4 regions of the Paraburkholderia phytofirmans OLGA172 genome follow, and region 2 is predicted to be linked to each of the others. Evidence: riboswitches for the same ligand, from Rfam matches in the RefSeq annotation. Region 2 holds a riboswitch; each other region holds the start of a gene.
The links. A riboswitch is a leader RNA that binds a small molecule or an ion and turns the genes downstream of it on or off. The one in region 2 is predicted to bind cobalamin.

Region 1: another riboswitch for cobalamin. It lies ahead of AYM40_RS03750 (TonB-dependent receptor domain-containing protein); the one in region 2 lies ahead of AYM40_RS33325 (CbtB domain-containing protein).
Region 3: another riboswitch for cobalamin. It lies ahead of AYM40_RS27200 (oxidoreductase); the one in region 2 lies ahead of AYM40_RS33325 (CbtB domain-containing protein).
Region 4: another riboswitch for cobalamin. It lies ahead of cobA (uroporphyrinogen-III C-methyltransferase); the one in region 2 lies ahead of AYM40_RS33325 (CbtB domain-containing protein).

What each region holds. Positions count from the first base shown of each region.
Region 1 is NZ_CP014578.1:868,937-873,069, reverse strand. Features, by position in the region: gene AYM40_RS03750 (TonB-dependent receptor domain-containing protein) at 1-1,912, opposite strand, end outside; cobalamin riboswitch at 2,003-2,260, opposite strand; gene AYM40_RS03745 (hypothetical protein) at 2,468-2,824, shown strand; gene AYM40_RS03740 (cell division protein ZapA) at 2,821-3,135, shown strand; RNA gene ssrS (6S RNA) at 3,246-3,427, shown strand; gene AYM40_RS03730 (EVE domain-containing protein) at 3,531-3,989, shown strand.
Region 2 is NZ_CP014579.1:2,994,242-2,998,374, reverse strand. Features, by position in the region: gene AYM40_RS33340 (FUSC family protein) at 1-440, opposite strand, end outside; gene AYM40_RS33335 (MarR family winged helix-turn-helix transcriptional regulator) at 447-908, opposite strand; gene AYM40_RS33330 (histidine phosphatase family protein) at 1,131-1,805, opposite strand; cobalamin riboswitch at 1,860-1,999, shown strand; gene AYM40_RS33325 (CbtB domain-containing protein) at 2,042-2,263, shown strand; gene AYM40_RS33320 (CbtA family protein) at 2,275-3,021, shown strand; gene AYM40_RS42995 (DUF6531 domain-containing protein) at 3,603-4,133, shown strand, end outside.
Region 3 is NZ_CP014579.1:1,595,101-1,599,233, forward strand. Features, by position in the region: gene AYM40_RS27185 (cobalt-precorrin-6A reductase) at 1-104, opposite strand, end outside; gene AYM40_RS27190 (cobalt-precorrin-5B (C(1))-methyltransferase) at 101-1,189, opposite strand; gene AYM40_RS27195 (bifunctional cobalt-precorrin-7 (C(5))-methyltransferase/cobalt-precorrin-6B (C(15))-methyltransferase) at 1,189-2,523, opposite strand; cobalamin riboswitch at 2,608-2,787, shown strand; gene AYM40_RS27200 (oxidoreductase) at 2,870-4,133, shown strand, end outside.
Region 4 is NZ_CP014579.1:1,199,443-1,203,575, forward strand. Features, by position in the region: gene AYM40_RS25495 (cobyrinate a,c-diamide synthase) at 1-451, opposite strand, end outside; gene cobO (cob(I)yrinic acid a,c-diamide adenosyltransferase) at 455-1,057, opposite strand; gene AYM40_RS43845 (cobalamin biosynthesis protein) at 1,054-1,677, opposite strand; gene cobA (uroporphyrinogen-III C-methyltransferase) at 1,674-2,570, opposite strand; cobalamin riboswitch at 2,794-3,022, opposite strand; cobalamin riboswitch at 3,102-3,375, shown strand; gene cobW (cobalamin biosynthesis protein CobW) at 3,573-4,133, shown strand, end outside.

The sequences.
Region 1 (4,133 bases), on a different replicon from region 2:
ATTGCTGCTGCCAACCAACCGTGACATACGCACCCCGCCGCGGCGAGTTATATGAGTAGGCCGTTTCATAGTCCTTGTTCAACACGTTCTGGATCTGCGCGGCGACGTACCACGCCTTCGTGATGCTGTAGCGCGCCGACAGATTGACCACACCGTAGCCGCCCAGCGTGCCGCTGCTGTCTTCACGGGTGCCGCTGACGATCCACTCGCCGCCGACACGCCACCCGGCGATACTGCGATTCACCGCCAGCGACGCGAAGTGCCGGGCACGCCGCACGAGATCGGTATCGCTATCGAGGTCGACGGGATTTTGCAGCGTCACCGACGCACGCATATCCGTCTTGCCGACATGGCCGCTCCACGATCCTTCGAGCCCCTGCACCTTCGCACGGCCGACGTTCTCGGCCAGATAAATGCCAGGCGAGACCTGCGGGTAGTCGATCAGATTCGAATACCGCGTCTGGAACGCACTCAGACGCATCACGCCAAGCGCATTCGAGGCGTACTGCAACGCTGCTTCGATCGAATGGCTGCGCTCCGGCTGGATCGACGGATTACCGCTGTACGGATAGTACAGATCGTCGAAGCTCGGCGCGCGAAACGAATCCGAGTAGCTTGCGGTCGCCTTCCAATGCTCGCTGATGTCGAAGCCGTAGCCGAGATAGTAACTGTTCGCCCCGCCGAAATCGGAATACTGATCGCGCCGCAGATTGGCCTGAACCTGGTTGCGCCCGAAGCGCCCCGTATAACCGACAAAGCCCGAATCCACATGCCGGTCGGGCGCCGCGAAGGTATCCGAGTCGAGGCTCTGATCCAGATGCTCATAGCCGACCTGCAGGTTCTGCTGCGCGGCGAACGCGAAATCGTTTTGCCACGTGTACTGCCGGTTGTCGGTGTCGAAGCGGCCGTTGTAGATGCCGTTGGTATTCGACACGCTGCGGTCGTCGCCTTCGGCAACGATGAAGTGCGTGGTCCACCAGTCGGTCAGCTTGCCGTTCGCGAACACCGACACCTGGCGCACTTTGGTGTACAGGTTGTTTAGATCGGTGGGCAGGCCGTATGCGTTGTCGTAGCTGTTATTGCCGTTCGACTGGAGATACGTGACGCCCGCGTCCCATTTGTCGTTGAACTTGTGGCGCAGCGAAGCCGAGATGCTTTCGTTCAGATAGCCGTTTGCGTTTGGATTCGCGTTGGGCGCCTCTGCCGGATTGAGCGACGAGAAGCCGTCGTCTTTCGAGCGCGCGAGCGAGATGCTGAAGGTCGTCTTGCCGTCTTGATCCAGCGCGCCGTTCACGCCCATCTGCTGCGTCTGCGTGTGATAGCTGCCATAGCCCACCGAAAAATTGAAGCGTGGCGGATGCTCGCCGCCGTCTTTCGTGAAGACCTGTACCACGCCGCCAATTGCGCCCGAACCGTATAACGCGGACACGTTGCCGTTCACCACTTCGACGCGGTCGATCTGGTCGAGCGGAATCTGCGCGAGTTGCGGCGCGCCCAGGCTCACCGAATCGACCCGCACGCCGTCGATCAGCAAAAGCGATTGCGTCGACGATGCGCCGCGCAGAAACAGGCTCGCCGTTGAACCCGGTCCACCGGTGCGCGAAATCTGCGCACCGGGCGCGAGTTGCAGCAGACCGGGCAAATCGGTCGCAGTCGTATCGGCGATGTCCTGCTGGTCGAACAGCGTGGTCTGCGGGATCGCATCGGCGAGCGGTTGCGGCCCGCGTTCCGCGCTGACTACAACGGGCGACAACAGCGTGGGTGACGGACCGGCAGACCCCGTATCGGCAGATGAAGATGAAGACGGCGAAGAAGAAGAAGAAGAAGAAGAAGAAGAAGCAGCTTGCGCATGCGCGACGAGCGGCAGGCTCGCAAAGGCGAGCAACGCCGCGCGAGCGATAGGGGACAACATGGGATGACATTCCTGTGGATAGCGTGCTCGGCCCGCTTCCCCGCAGGCCGATGCGTAACGAGGCGGCCGCGCTGTTTAACGTTTGCGTGCGGACGACCCTCTCCCTCTGGCCGGTATCCGGGCTGGCGACACATCGATCCCGCCTTCCCACGCGTGACGCGCAGTGGCACACTCGCGTGTTCAGCTTCGAACACGCGATCAGGATCGACCTGCATGACGAATGCGGTCGCTTACCGTTGCGGGGGCAGCGCAGGTTCGCGCGTTCAGGCGAGACGCGCGCCCTGCTTCCCGTTTAACTGCGCGCACTGTGGAAAAGCGCGCGCGGGCACCAGAGTGCGGCCAGTTTAGGAGCGGCCCTCGGGTCCGTCAAGAATGGTTAGGCCGTGCGCAATCTGATCTGTTATGTGCAGGCTATTGTCCGATGCGCGTGGTGCTTTTCATCATATGGTCGATAAAAGCCTGCATAAAGCGATGTTGTTACGTCTCGAAACGAGACAATTGTCGGAACCTGCGACATTCCGCGCTAAAATGCAATGTCTTTAGAGGACGCAGCAGATGCTCACCGAACTCGAAACACTTTCACAAAATATCGGCAAGCTGATCGCGATCAGCCAACGCCACAATGAAGCGCGGCTCGCGCTCGAAGATCAGCTCGCTCAAACGCGTGCCGAAGCAGAGGCCACGCGCACTGAACTCGCGTTGATGCGTGAGGAGCGCGATGCACTGCAGGCGGAACGCGACGCGCTGTCGGCAAAGATCGACGACGCACAGGTCCGCCTGAATGCGATCCTCGAAAAGCTGCCGCGGGCTCGCGCGCACAACGAGCCGGACAATCAGCTCGATCTGCTCGAGACCGCGCCGCATGAGGTCGAAGCGGAGAGCGACGTCACCCGCCATGGAGAAAATGCATGACCACCAAGCAGATCGAAGTATCGATTCTCGGCGTGCCCTATCGCCTCGCCTGCTCGCCGGAAACTGAAGGCGCGCTGCTCGAAGCGGTGGCACGCGTCGACGCCGAGATGTCGAAGATCCGCAATAGCAGCAACGTACGCGGCACGGATCGCATTGCCGTCATGGCTGCGCTGTCGCTGGCATCGGAACTGCTTAAGCTGCAAACGAGCGTGCGACACGGGGAAGCATTTCCCGCGGAAGAAATCCGGCGTACAATGCACCAAATGAACGAACAACTGGGTACTGTGATTCAGCAGTACAGCATGCAGTAAGTACCCAGCAGTCTCGAACAGTTTCAAGTGGCCGGTCCTGAGATCGGCTACGGATTCAAGCGGAATGCATGAGCGAAGGCTCATGCAAGCGATTGAGTTCAATCGGTTTGACTTCCCTGCCTGGTTCGCCAAGGTCATATATTCCTTGAACCAATGCCATGTGCACGGTTGTGGAAATTTGTAGCACGGGTGTGCGCGTCACTCTGTCTGATGTACCCGAAGTGCTGCTAACTGCGACCAATTCTGAACCCCCGGTTCAGGATGCCGGCCTAGCGGCTAAGGCGGGGACCTTATTCAAAACGGCATCGGACTTCGGTTCGGTGCCGTTTTTCTTTGGGCCTCGATTTTTCTTGCTGCATCAAACCCGTAACGTTCACTCACGTTCAATTCGATTCATGCGCTACTGGCTAATGAAGTCCGAACCGGACGAAGCAAGCATCGACCATCTCGCTCAGGCACCGCAGCACACATTGCCGTGGACTGGTGTGCGCAACTATCAGGCGCGCAACTTCATGCGCGACATGATGCAGGTCGGCGACGGCGTGCTGTTCTATCACTCGAGTTGCCCTGAGCCGGGCATCGCCGGGCTCGCGGAGGTATCGTCCACCGCCTATCCGGATCCGACTCAGTTCGACAGGAAGAGTCCCTACTACGACCCGAAGTCGTCGCAGGAAACGCCGCGCTGGCTACTCGTCGATGTGGTGTTCAAGAAGAAGATTCCGTTGATTCCGCTTGCGGCGCTGCGCGAGCATGAGGAATTGAAGGACATGCGCGTGCTCGCCAGAGGCAACCGCCTGTCGATCACGCCGGTGACCGAAGCCGAATGGCGCTTCATCACCAAACGTCTTGTTTGACGATGCGTACGCACATGCGACCCGTGCTCGGTTGAGTCATGCGCACATCTGTGCGCGGATGAAAGCAAACCTTGAGCGAACGTGAAATTAGGGAACCAAGCTCAGGTTACAAGCGCCTAACGGACTCGCAAACGTTGTGCCATT
Region 2 (4,133 bases):
ACGATGCCGAGCGTGATCTCTTCGGTGCGGCTGATCGCCAGATCGAATACGCCGCCTGGATTCGTCACCGAAGGCAGGGCGATGATCGGCATGGTGTAGGCCGCCAGCATGAACACATAGCTGCGCGCGGTGCGGTCGGCTACCGCCAGATACAGCAGCGTACCGGTCCACAACGCGACGATCACGCTGAACAGATACGGCGATTCGACGAAGGGCGGCACCAGCAGCACCGCGGCCGACGCGCCGAGCGCGGTGCCGAGCGCACGATAAAGCGCCTTGGAGCGGGTCGCGCCGACAAACGGATTCGACACGATGTAGACGGTGGCCATGGCCCAGTAGGGCCGCGGCAACTCGAGCGAGAGACCGATGTAGAGCGCGATCATCGCCGCGGCAAACGTCTTGACGGAGAACAGCCAGTCGCGGATGGACGGATAGACCATAAACCCTTACTCGGGATCCCCGGCGTTGTGCGGCGCCGCTGCGTCGGTCGTGAAAGCGGCCAGCACCCGCAAGGTCGCTTCGAGATCGCTGCGCGAGATGCCTTTCAAAGCTTGCGCCCGCAACGTATTGAGTTCTTCTTCCATTTTCGCGGTGACGGCGCGGCCTTCGTCGGTGAGCGCCACGGTCTTGGCGCGCCGGTCTTCCGGATCTTCGTCGCGGCGCATCAGGCCGGCCGCGCACAGTTGATCGAGCAGCCGCACGAGCGAGGGCCCTTCAATGCCGATGTGATCGGCCAGCGTGACCTGCCGCACTGCTTCGCCGAGCCGGCTGGCGGTCAGTAGCGGCGTAGCGCACGCTTCGGAAACGTTAAATGCCGCGAGCACGCCATGGCTCGTGCGCCGCCATTTTCTGGCAGCGACGACCAGCGTGCTGCTGACGGTGCGGCGCAAGGCATCGAGATTCGACATGGCCGATATTGTATTTCTAAAATATTCGTTAGCAAACTATTGAATTGGGATTGTTGTGAAGACGTACTCGGCAACAGCCTGCGGCCGCAATGTGACAACATTGGCTTCGAATACGGCGTGACGGTGCGGCATCTACCACAAGGGTATCGACCGGTTTGAGCCCGGCGATGGTGCGGTGCGCGATGTTTGCGTCGGTGCTCGGCAACGGATTCGCGTAGTTCGTTAATGTGACGCCGCCGGCCACCATGTCCAGCCGCGTCGCGAGCGGCGCAATTCGATCATCGAGAGCGGCGCGATTTCGATGCGCGAAAACATGTCCGGCGACGCCCTGAGCGCATAAACGATTGCGGCTTTGATCACTGGCGCGTGCGTGATGGCGACCACGTTTTGCATATTGCGCGGTACACCGCTCGTTTTTGCACTTGACGCACGGTTTTTTGCCCCGGTCGTTCCATCGCTTGATGCACTGTCCGTTGCGCGAGACACCCCGTTGCTCAACGCATCGTCCAGCGCATCGAGCCACTGTCCTACCCGTTTCACGAGTTGACCGAACGACTCGCCGCCATGCGCGGCAACGTCGGGATCGTGCGTCCATGCGGCGAGGTCTTGCGGCGCTTCGACGGCGAGATCGGCAAGGCGGCGTCCATGCCATCGACCGTAGTTCATATCCGCCAGTCCCTCGTGGACCGTTGCAGCGAGGCCCAAGGCCGACGCCGTATCACGCGCGCAGACGGCAGGGCTGACGAAAACCGCCGCGTCGTCCGGAATCGACAGACGCGCACACGCGACGCCTGCTTCGGCGAGGCCGCGTGCGTCGAGCGGATCGTCGGCGGGAAAGCAGCCCGTGCGCATCGCCGCAGTCGACGCGTGGCCGATCAGTAACAGCCGTATGTCCATTCAGTTGATTTCCATAAAGGCCAGACTAAAGACGGACCCTGCGACTATGCTTTGCCTTGCCGGGAGGCAAAGTTTAGCGCGTAGAATAGCGTCACTGCGAAGCACGGAAGCCGGTGAGAGCCCGGCGCGGTCGCGCCACTGTAATCGGCATTCACGAGCCGAAAGCCAGACCTGAGCTTCGCAGCATCCCTTTTCAATCGACTATCGGGGCGCGTTACCCCCAGGAGATGTCCAATATGACCAACGCTGTTTTCGATCCCGCGACACAGCCTGTCGCACAACCCACGCCGATTCCGCTGCGTGAACTGCTGCCTTGGGTCGTGTTCGGCGGCTTGCTACTGTTGCTCGCGATTTATTTCGTTGGTGCGGAAGAAGGTGCCACGTCCCTGGTGCCTGGCATGTATGTGCATGAATTCGTGCACGACGGCCGCCATCTGCTCGGCTTTCCCTGCCACTAACGGAGTCGACCATGGTGGGTAAATTGTTGGTACGCGGGATGCTTGCAGGCATCGCCGCGGGATTGCTCACGTTCGGCTTCGCCAGATTGGTGGGCGAGCCGCAGGTCGACCAGGCGATTTCCTTTGAGGAAAAGGCCGACGCCGCCAAAGGCGAAGCGCCTGAACCCGAACTGGTGAGCCGCGGCACGCAAGCGGGTCTGGGATTACTGACGGGCGTGGTGACGTATGGCGCGGCGTTCGGTGGGCTGTTCTCGCTGGTGTTCGCGTTTGCGTACGGCCGCGTCGGCGCATTGAGTGCGCGCGCGTTGTCCGCATGGTTGGCGCTTGGCGCGTTTATCGCGCTGGTGATCGTTCCGAACATCAAATATCCGGCGAATCCCCCCTCGGTGGGCAACCCCGAGACGATCGGGGTGCGCACCGGTTTGTTCTTCCTGATGATTGCAATCTCGCTGGCCGCGATGGTGTTCTCGCTGAAGGTGCGGCGCCGCGCGGCGCTGAAGCTGGGCGCGTGGAATGGCTCGATCGTCGCCGGTGTGGTGTTTGTCGTGATCATTGCTGCCGTGCAACTGTCGATGCCGGCGATCAACGAAGTGCCGGCGGCCTTCCCGGCGGTGCTGTTGTGGAAGTTCCGCGTCGCGGCGATCGGGATGCAGGTGATCATGTGGACGACCATTGGGCTGCTGTTCGGCGCCATGGTTGAGCGGAGCAAACTGCTGGCTCCCGCGACCCGCGGCGCGGCGAAGTCCGCTTACCGTTGATGTGAGAGGCGCGGCCGAGAGGGCCGCGGCGGGGCCGCTTGGTTTTTAACGCAAAAGGCACGGCCGCGAAAGCGGCCGTGCCGACGTGCAACGCAAGAGAAGCCAAATACATCAAGTACTTGGCGCGTTTGCCAGAATGTTATCCACAGGCTTGCGAACAAAAACTGGGGATAACTTTGTGACAGCCGTGTGGACGGCTGGCCAGTGAAGTTCCAGGCCGTTCTTCACAGGTCTGATTCTTTGAAATCACACTTTGTACCGCGACTAGTTTCGTAGCGCTTACTTGCGCTACCCATCTCCCTTTCGGGCGGCGTGCTACGCGGCCCGTCTCTTCCCTTCCAGTCGGCCCTGATTTAAGTAGCAGCGCCCAATCACTTTTACGTACGGATATCCTGCGCCTGGCGTTCTGGGTTTTTCACTGCGACGCAGTTGACGACTGACGGGCTGTTGCGTAGGTTGGCTGAGGGCAACGTTGCACGGGAATAAGAGAAATGCAATTTTAGGAATTGTCGGATAGCCGGTGTGGAATGCTCCTTATAGGGTGCTTGGGATTCAAACAAGTACAACCAATAAGGATGACTATGAAAAATAAGAGAATTAAAGTGGGACCTGCGGGCATGGCGGCCCGTCTGCTTGCCGCATTCATGCTGCTTATGGTCGCGTTTAGCGCCAACGCCGCAGAGTACATGTATTGCATGAAGACATATGAGCTATCTCGTGGGATTCCCGGGACCCCGTCATGTGTTGACGTGACCAGAGCAAGCGCACCTTTGACAATTGGCGCCGACGATCCATACAACCCACTCAATTACGGCAACTGCTATATCGAGATGAGTTGGCTAGCTGACTATTGCGGTGGCGTGCCGGTTCCGCCTCAGTCCGACGGTTCCTGCCCGGTGGCGGACCCTGTGTCACCAGCAAAGGGCGTCGTTATGCTTTCCGAAACTGACTTTGCCAGCGGCGACACGCTTCCGCTGGTCCTTCAACGTACATATCTTTCGAGGCCCTATGACACCACGCAGGCAGCGATGGGTAAAAATTGGGTCAACAACTGGCAGCGAAGACTCGATCTGCTTGGAGCGAACGCGAGTGTCCCACACATTGTGGCGTAC
Region 3 (4,133 bases), 1.4 Mb from region 2:
GGCACCTTGCCGAGGCCCGCGAGACTGTACATGTGCTCCGGGCCAAGTTGCCTTGCGATCCGCAAAGCGTCGCCGGTGCCGCCGAGCAGCAGGACTCGCATCATTGCGCGGTTCCGATCAGATTGCCCTGGCGGTCGATCGCGAACATTTCGACCGCAACCTGCGGCGGCACGATATCGCGCGCGACAGCAAGGGCGTGACGGCAGACGATATCGCCAAGCGGCACGTGCTGCGCGTGCGCCAACGCGACGGCCTGCTGACTCGTATTGGCTGCGAGGATCGCCGCCTGCAACGCGTCGTCCGCGCCATGTTCGGCGGCCCAGTTTGCGAGCCGTTCCAGATCGATGCTCGAATTGCGGCTATGCAGATCGAGGTGCCCGGCTGCCAGCTTGCTAAGTTTGCCGAAGCCGCCGCACACGCTCAGGCGCTCGACCGGGGCGCGCTTCATATGCTTGAGCACCGCGCCGACGAAGTCGCCCATTTCGATCAGCGCGATGTCCGGCAGACCGTAGTGCGCGCGCATTGCGTCTTCGCTTGCGTTGCCGGTGCAGGCTGCGAGATGCATGTAACCGTTGGCACGCGCGACGTCGATGCCCTGATGAATCGACGCGATATAGGCCGAGCACGAGAACGGCCGCACGATGCCGGTGGTGCCGAGAATCGACAAGCCGCCGAGAATGCCGAGGCGCGGGTTCATCGTTTTCAGCGCGAGTGCTTCGCCGCCTTCGACGCCGATCGTCACTTCGAAGCCGCCGGTGTATCCATGTTCGGCCGCGAGCTCGATCAGATGCTCGGTCATCATCTTGCGCGGTACCGGATTGATCGCCGGTTCGCCGACCGCCAGCGTGAGGCCGGCGCGCGTCACGGTGCCAACGCCGGGTCCCGCGCGGAATATCACCCCTGGTTCGGCACGCAGGCGCACGCGGGCGAATACGATCGCGCCGTGCGTCACGTCGGGGTCGTCGCCTGCGTCTTTCACCGTGCCCGCTTCGGCGCCGTCGGCGCACAGGCGGCAGAACACCAGCGGCAGCGGCACGTGCTGGCCCTTCGGCAATACGATCTCCGCGACCTCGCTGACGATACCCGCGAGCAGCAGACGCGCGGCCGCGAGCGACGTCGCGGTGGCGCAGCTGCCGGTCGTGTAGCCGCTACGCAGCGGCGCGGGTTGTTCGGGCGTTTCTTCGCGCATTAGGGTTGCGGTGAGGCGGCTGAGGTGCCATTAGCGGCATTGATGTCACTGGCGCCATTCGTGCCATTCGTGCTGCTTGTGGCGTGCGCGCCGTTCGTGTTGCTCGCACTGGACGTGCCGCTGGCGCCGTCAGCCGGCTTGGTGACATCCAGCAGTGTAATCGGCAGCGCCTGGCGCCAGGTATCGAAGCCGCCAAGCGGCTGGGCCTCGGCAAGCGCGATCCGGGTCAGCGTGCCGCCATGCTGCTCCCGCCACGCCGCGAGCGTCGCCTCGCCTTGCAAAGTGACCGCATTGGCGACCAGCCTCCCGCCGTCACGCAGACGCGCCCAGCAGGCATCGAGCACGCCCGGCGCCGTCACGCCGCCGCCGATGAACACCGCATCCGGCACAGCCAATCCTGCCAGCGCATCGGGCGCGCGGCCAGCCACCAACTGCAGACCCGGCACGCCCAATGCATCGCGATTGTGTTCGATGAAGCGCTGCCGCTCCGCGTGCCCTTCGATCGCGATCGCGCGGCAAGTCGGGTGCGCGCGCATCCATTCGATGCCGATCGATCCGCTGCCCGCGCCCACATCCCAGAGCAATTCGCCGGGCGTCGGCGCGAGCCGCGCCAGCGTGATCGCGCGGACGTCGCGTTTGGTCAACTGACCGTCGTGGCGAAAGGCGTCGTCGGGCAAGCCGGCGGTCAACGGCAAACGCGGGGCGCCCTCCGTTGCCCGGCATTCGAGCGCAATCAGGTTCAGCGCCGCCACGTCACCCGCGGACCACTGATCCGCGCGGCCATCCATACACCGCTCCCGAGCGCCGCCCAAGTGCTCCAGCACGGTCATCCGGGTCGCGCCGAAACCGCGCGCATGCAGCAGTTCGGCCAGCGCGGCGGGCGTGCGCCCGTCGGCGCTCAGCACGAAGACGCGCGCGCCGTCGTGCAGATGAGCGTTCAGCGTCGGCAACGGCCTTCCCACCAGCGAAACCGTGGCGACATCCTGCAACGGCCAGCCAAGCCGCGCGGCCGCCAGCGACAACGACGACGGCGCAGGCAGCACCCGCAACTCACCTGCCGGCAACTGCCGCGCCAGCGTCGCGCCGACGCCGAACAGCATCGGGTCCCCGCTCGCCAGCACGCACACGGACCCGGTACGCTCCGCCAGCAAAGGCGCGAGATCGAACGGCCTCGGCCATGCCGCCCGGCGCGCGGCGAGGCGCGCGGGCAGCATCGCCAGATGACGTTCGCCGCCATAAACCACCGACGCCTCCAGCAAAGCACGCCGCGCGGGCCTCCCCAAGCCGGCGAAGCCGTCATCGCCTATGCCCACCACGGTCAGCCACGCCGGCATGCATCCATCCTCGTTCTGTATCTTCAAATAATGCGCTGTGCCACGCCGATCAAAGCGTCCAGCCTCGTTGTGCTGTTCGAAAAAAGGCATAATACAGCCGCCGGTGCCCTTCGGGGCCGAAGAGGGAACACAGTGTCGCTGTGGCTGCCCCCGCAACTGTATGCAGCGAGTCCGCCTGCGCTCCGTGCCACTGGTTAGACCGGGAAGGCCGCGGCGGACCATGACCTGCCAGCCAGGAGACCTGCCGGCCAGACTGTTCGTGCCAGCCTACATCGGGCGGGGTGTACCGATGCCGCAGCAATGCCCGACCGGGCGGCGCTCGGGCCGTCGCGCGACGCTAAACCCGGTGTCCGTCTTGAATCAAGCTCCGCCCTCCTCCACTGCTTTGCCCGACGCGGCCCTCGCGCTGCGGCCCTCGGCGTGTCCAGGGCTGCTGCGCATCGTCGCCGCGCGCGATGGTGGAATCTGCCGGATCAAATTGCCCGGCGGGGAGCTGAGCGCCGGGCAGGCCTTGGCGATTGCCGAGGCGAGCACGCAGCATGCGGCCGGTGTCGTCGAGCTGACCAATCGCGCGAATCTGCAAGTGCGCGGCGTGCGCAGCGGTCATGAAGCGGCGTTGAGCGCGGCGCTGGTCGACGCGGGGCTAGGGCCGATTCGGGCGGCCGCTGCGGACGATGTGCGCAATGTGATGCTGAGCCCGACTGCTGGCCGCGATCCATTTGCGCTGTTCGATACGAGGCCGCTCTGCGTCGAACTGCTTGCATTGCTGCAAACCGAAGCGCGTTTCGCGGCGCTATCACCCAAATTCGCGCTTCTGCTCGATGGTGGCGAGCGCCTTGCGAGGCTCGATCATCCGCATGATATCTGGCTGGCAGCGACGCAAGTTGAAGACGGGGTGCGATTCGTGTTTGGTTTGACGGGTTGTCCGCCTGCTGTGGCGAACGCGGATGTTGACGCTGAAGCTGACGCTGACGCTGATGCGGGTACCGATGCGTTCCAGCATGCCGAATACGCCGACTCGCGTGACGCCACAGAGCGCCCTCGCACGGATAGCGCGGGCGCCCTCGGCGCCGTGCTGCCCGCGCAAGTCGCGGGTCTTGTCCGCGCGCTGCTGAATACGTTCCTCGATCTGGCCACCACCGACGCCACGCGCATGCGTCATCTGCTTGCCGCGCATTCCGTCGACGCCGTATTGCAGCACGCTCAAAAGTACGTCGATTTCCCACTGTCACGCGACACGTCGCTCGCAAACTGGCGACGCGCCACGCCTGCCGATGCCGCGCTGCGGCTCGGTGCGCACGCTCAGCGAGTCGTGGGAATGCTGCACGTAGGCGGCCAACCGCCGCTCGGACGCCTCGACGCCGCCACCTTGCGCGGCCTTGCCACGCTCTCACAACAGCGCGGCAACGGCACGCTGCGCATGACGCCCTGGCAAAGCGTGTTACTGCCCGATATCGCTGCCAATGCCGCGCCCGCCGTGCTCGCTGAAATGAACGCGCTGGGCCTCGCCTGCGACCCCGCGCAGCCTATTGCGCACTTGATCGCCTGCGCCGGTTCCACAGGTTGCGCAAAAAGCCTCGCCGATACCAAAGCCGACGCGCTGCTTTTAG
Region 4 (4,133 bases), 1.7 Mb from region 2:
TTTGCGCCATCGCTTTCGCTGAAATCACCGCGAGCACCGGCACGCCGAACGTGGTTGCCAGATCCGCGCTGCTCGGCGTGCCGTCGAACAGACCCATTACGCCCTCGATCAGGATCAGATCCGCTTCAGCGGCCGCTTGCGCGAGCAGGTTCCGGCAGGCCGGCTCGCCCACCATCCACAGATCGAGCGACAGGACCGGCGCGCCGCTGGCGCGCGCCAGAATCATCGGGTCGAGAAAGTCGGGGCCGGTCTTGAATACACGCACGCGTCGCCCCAGCCGCCGATGGTAGCGTGCCAGAGCCGCCGTAATCGTGGTCTTGCCTTGACCCGACGCGGGCGCGCTAATGAACAGGGCGGGGCACGCCCCGGGGGAGGTGCTCTTGGCGGACGCCCCGGGGGAAGTCCCTTTGGGCGACGTTCCGCAGGAAGTGCTCTCGGGGCGGGTGGGCATTGCTCAGAACTCCACGCCGCGCTGCGCTTTCACGCCTTGCTCGCGATACGGGTGCTTGACGATGCGCATTTCGGTGACGAGGTCGGCGGCTTCGATCAGCGCGTCGGGCGCGTGACGGCCGGTCACCACCACATGCAGCATTTCGGCGCGTGCGTTCAGTACCGACAGTACTTCGTCGAGCGGCAGGTATTCGTACTTCAGCACTGTGTTCAGCTCGTCGAGGATCACCATCTGATAGTCGCCGCTCTCGATCATGCGGCGCGCTTCGTTCCAGCCTTTGCGCGCGGTGGCGATGTCGGCGTCGCGATTCTGGGTGTTCCAGGTGTAGCCGTCGCCCATCGTGACGAAGTCGCAATTGGCGATCGCACCGAGGAAGTCGCGCTCCGAAGTGTGCAGCGCGCCTTTGATGAATTGCACGACGCCGAGGCGCATGCCGTGTCCAAGCACGCGCACGGCCATGCCGAACGCGGCGGTGGTTTTGCCTTTACCGGTGCCTGTATTGACGATCAGCAGGCCTTTTTCGACGGTGGCGTTGGCCTGCTTTTTCTCGTGGCCTTCGCGCCGGCGTTCGGTCATGCGTTGGTGCGATTCGGGGTCGGTTTTCATGAAAGGTCCTGTTCCTGATGGGCGTTGTTTGTCTGTTCGCGGGCGGGCTGGGCGGTGATCGAGGCGATCGCAACCGTGACGCCGCCGTGGATGGTTTTGCGCACGAGTAGCCGTGCGTTGGGGGGATTGGGCGTGATCGATGCAACTGAGGCGGCTGGGACAGTTGAGGCAGCTAAGGCAACTGATGCAACTGATGCAACTGATGCAACTGAGGCAACTGCGGCAGCTGAGGCAACTGAGGTACCCGATGCACCAGAGGCAACCGATGCCAATGCCGATGCATAGGCCGCACGAACTGCGCTGCCCGCATCAGATTCGGCCGCCGCGGCGAGCAGGGCGCATGGCTCGCAGACGCCGTCTATGCCGAGATGCTCGCGCGTGGCCGCCGACGGATCGCTCACGGAGATCGCCGCAATCTGCGCGCGGCTGAACAGCTTCAGCGGCAGCGCATGACGGGCGCAGAATTCGAGCAGGCCGGCTTCGTGGGCTTTGGTGTCGACCGAGGCAATCGCGCTGATTTCATCGAATGCATGCGAGCCGAGTGCGGCACGCACGGCCGCTTCGATCTGCTCAGCCGAACTGTGCAAGCGACAACCGATGCCGATGCTGAGGGTTTTCATTGCGCGTCCGCGGCGTTTGAATCTTCCGCGGTATCCGAAGCGTCCGCGGCGTCTGCCGCTCTGGCTGAGTTCGCCATATTTGCCATTTCCGCCGTTCCCACCGCCCCCACCGCCCCCACCGCCCCCACCGCCCCCACCGCACCCGCCTCACGCACCGCGCCAGAACTCACAGCATCCCGCGCCAAAGCCAGCGATGCCACTCCGCCGATCACCACGATCGCCGGCGAGCCGAGTCCGGCGCGCGCGACCGCGTCCGCGAACTCGCCGAGTTGCGAGAGCGCATGCCGTTGCTCGGGGCGCGTGGCCGATTCGATCGCCGCGCACGGCGTATCTGCGCTCATGCCGGCCGCGAGTAACGCGCCGGCGATATCGTTCAGCCGCCGCATGCCCATGTAAATCACCAGCGTCATCCGCGTGGCGACAAGCGCGCCCCAGTCCGGCTCGCTGCTGCCGGCGCCGTGCCCGGTGACGAACACCACGCCTTGCGCGTAATCCCGATGCGTCACCGGAATACCAATTGCCGCGGGCGCCGCGATCCCGGCCGTGATGCCGTTGATCACCTCCACGCTGATGCCCGCTGCGTGCAGCGCCTGCTGTTCTTCGCCACCACGGCCGAACACGAACGGATCGCCGCCTTTCAAACGCGCGACGCTGCGTCCGGCCCGCACGTGTTCGAGCATCTGCGCGACGATGCCGGCCTGCGGCGTCGACGGATGCCCGCCACGTTTGCCGACGTACACGACCAGCGCGTCGGCGCGTGCGAACTGCAGCACGTCGGGGTTCACCAGATCGTCGACCAGCACCACATCGGCTTGCGCCAGGGCGCGAGTCGCCTTGAGCGTCATCAGTTCGACATCGCCGGGGCCGGCGCCGATCAGCCAGGCGCGGGTCATCGCGGCATGCATGGCGCGCGCCATGTCGTGACTAGCGGGAGCGGGTGAGGCTTGATGCGGCCGGAGGCGGCGGAAATCGAGGTCATGCGGTGCTACAGATTACGCGCGACGAACAACGCTGCTCGCTGCGTTTCCCTCAGGAAAACGCTAGCGGCTGCGCCACGTCGTGCTTTAGCGCCTTCACATCCGTCCCTCGCGGATTCCGGCGGCCGGCAGCGTGACGTTCACTGCCTCCGCGTCTGGCCGGTATCCGGGCTGACGGCCTCATGCGTTTTGCCTTCCCGTCCGGATTCGTCAGACAGTGGCATCAAAAACGCATGCGCGATGCGAGAGCACCGCAGGTCGCTTACCGTTGCGGGGACAGCACAGGTTAAGCGCAGCGAGCGCGGCCTGTTTCCCGTTTAACTGCACATGCGAACGCATATGCGGGCACCAAACGCGCGCATACGATAGCACACGGCAGGCCGCGCCGGCACTGCGCAAAAGCCCTGCCGCGGCCGGCGTTTCCTTGACGGCACAGGGCTCTCGGCCTAAACTCGCACGCACTTTGGTGCTCGTGTGCGCGCTCGTGCGCATGCAGTTAAACGGGAAACAGGGTGCCCGCCTGCAATGGATCGGGTCAACCTGTGCTGCCCCCGCAACGGTAAGCGAAAAGCGGTGCGTTCTCCAGCGCCGCGGAGCCGGCTTCGATGTCCACGCGCAAGGCCGCGTCGGCATATAACCACTGGGCGAGAAACCACTCGTCCGGGAAGGGGAAGCGGCGCTTTCGCCAGCCCGGATACCGGCCAGACCAGGAAGAACGACCACCGCGGGGATGCGGCGGTGCGTTCAGGACTTCATTCCCGTTTTCTGTTTTTCGGTTGCCTCGGCAACGCCGTTGTTCGTCCCCGTGCTTTGTTATTGTGGTTGCCTGCAGGGCATGAACCCGCTCGCATGACCTATGCAGACAAAACGCGAAGGCGCGTCGGCGTGCTCGTGCAACTCCTACGGATAGACCTCACGATGCAAACTCAAATGCGCAAGATCCCCGTCACCATCGTCACGGGCTTTCTCGGCAGCGGCAAGACCACGCTGCTGCGGCACATTCTTCAGCACGCGGGCGGCAAGCGCATCGCGGTGATCGTCAACGAGTTCGGCGAACTCGGCATCGACGGGGAAATCCTCAAGGGTTGCGGCATCGGTTGCGATGAAGACGGTGTCGAAACCGAAGGGCAACTGTATGAACTCGCGAACGGCTGCCTGTGCTGCACCGTGCAGGAAGAATTTTTCCCGGTGATGGAAAAGCTGGTGGAGCGCCGCGAGCAGATCGATCACGTGCTGATCGAAACCTCCGGTCTTGCATTGCCGAAGCCGCTGGTGCAGGCGTTCAACTGGCCGCAGATCAAGAATAGCTTTACTGTCGACGCGGTCGTCACCGTGGTAGATGGCCCGGCTGCAGCGAGCGGCCAGTTCGCCGACAACCCGGTCGCCGTGGATGCGCAACGCAAGGCCGATCCGAATCTCGACCACGAATCGCCGCTGCACGAATTGTTCGAAGACCAATTGTCGGCAGCCGATCTGGTG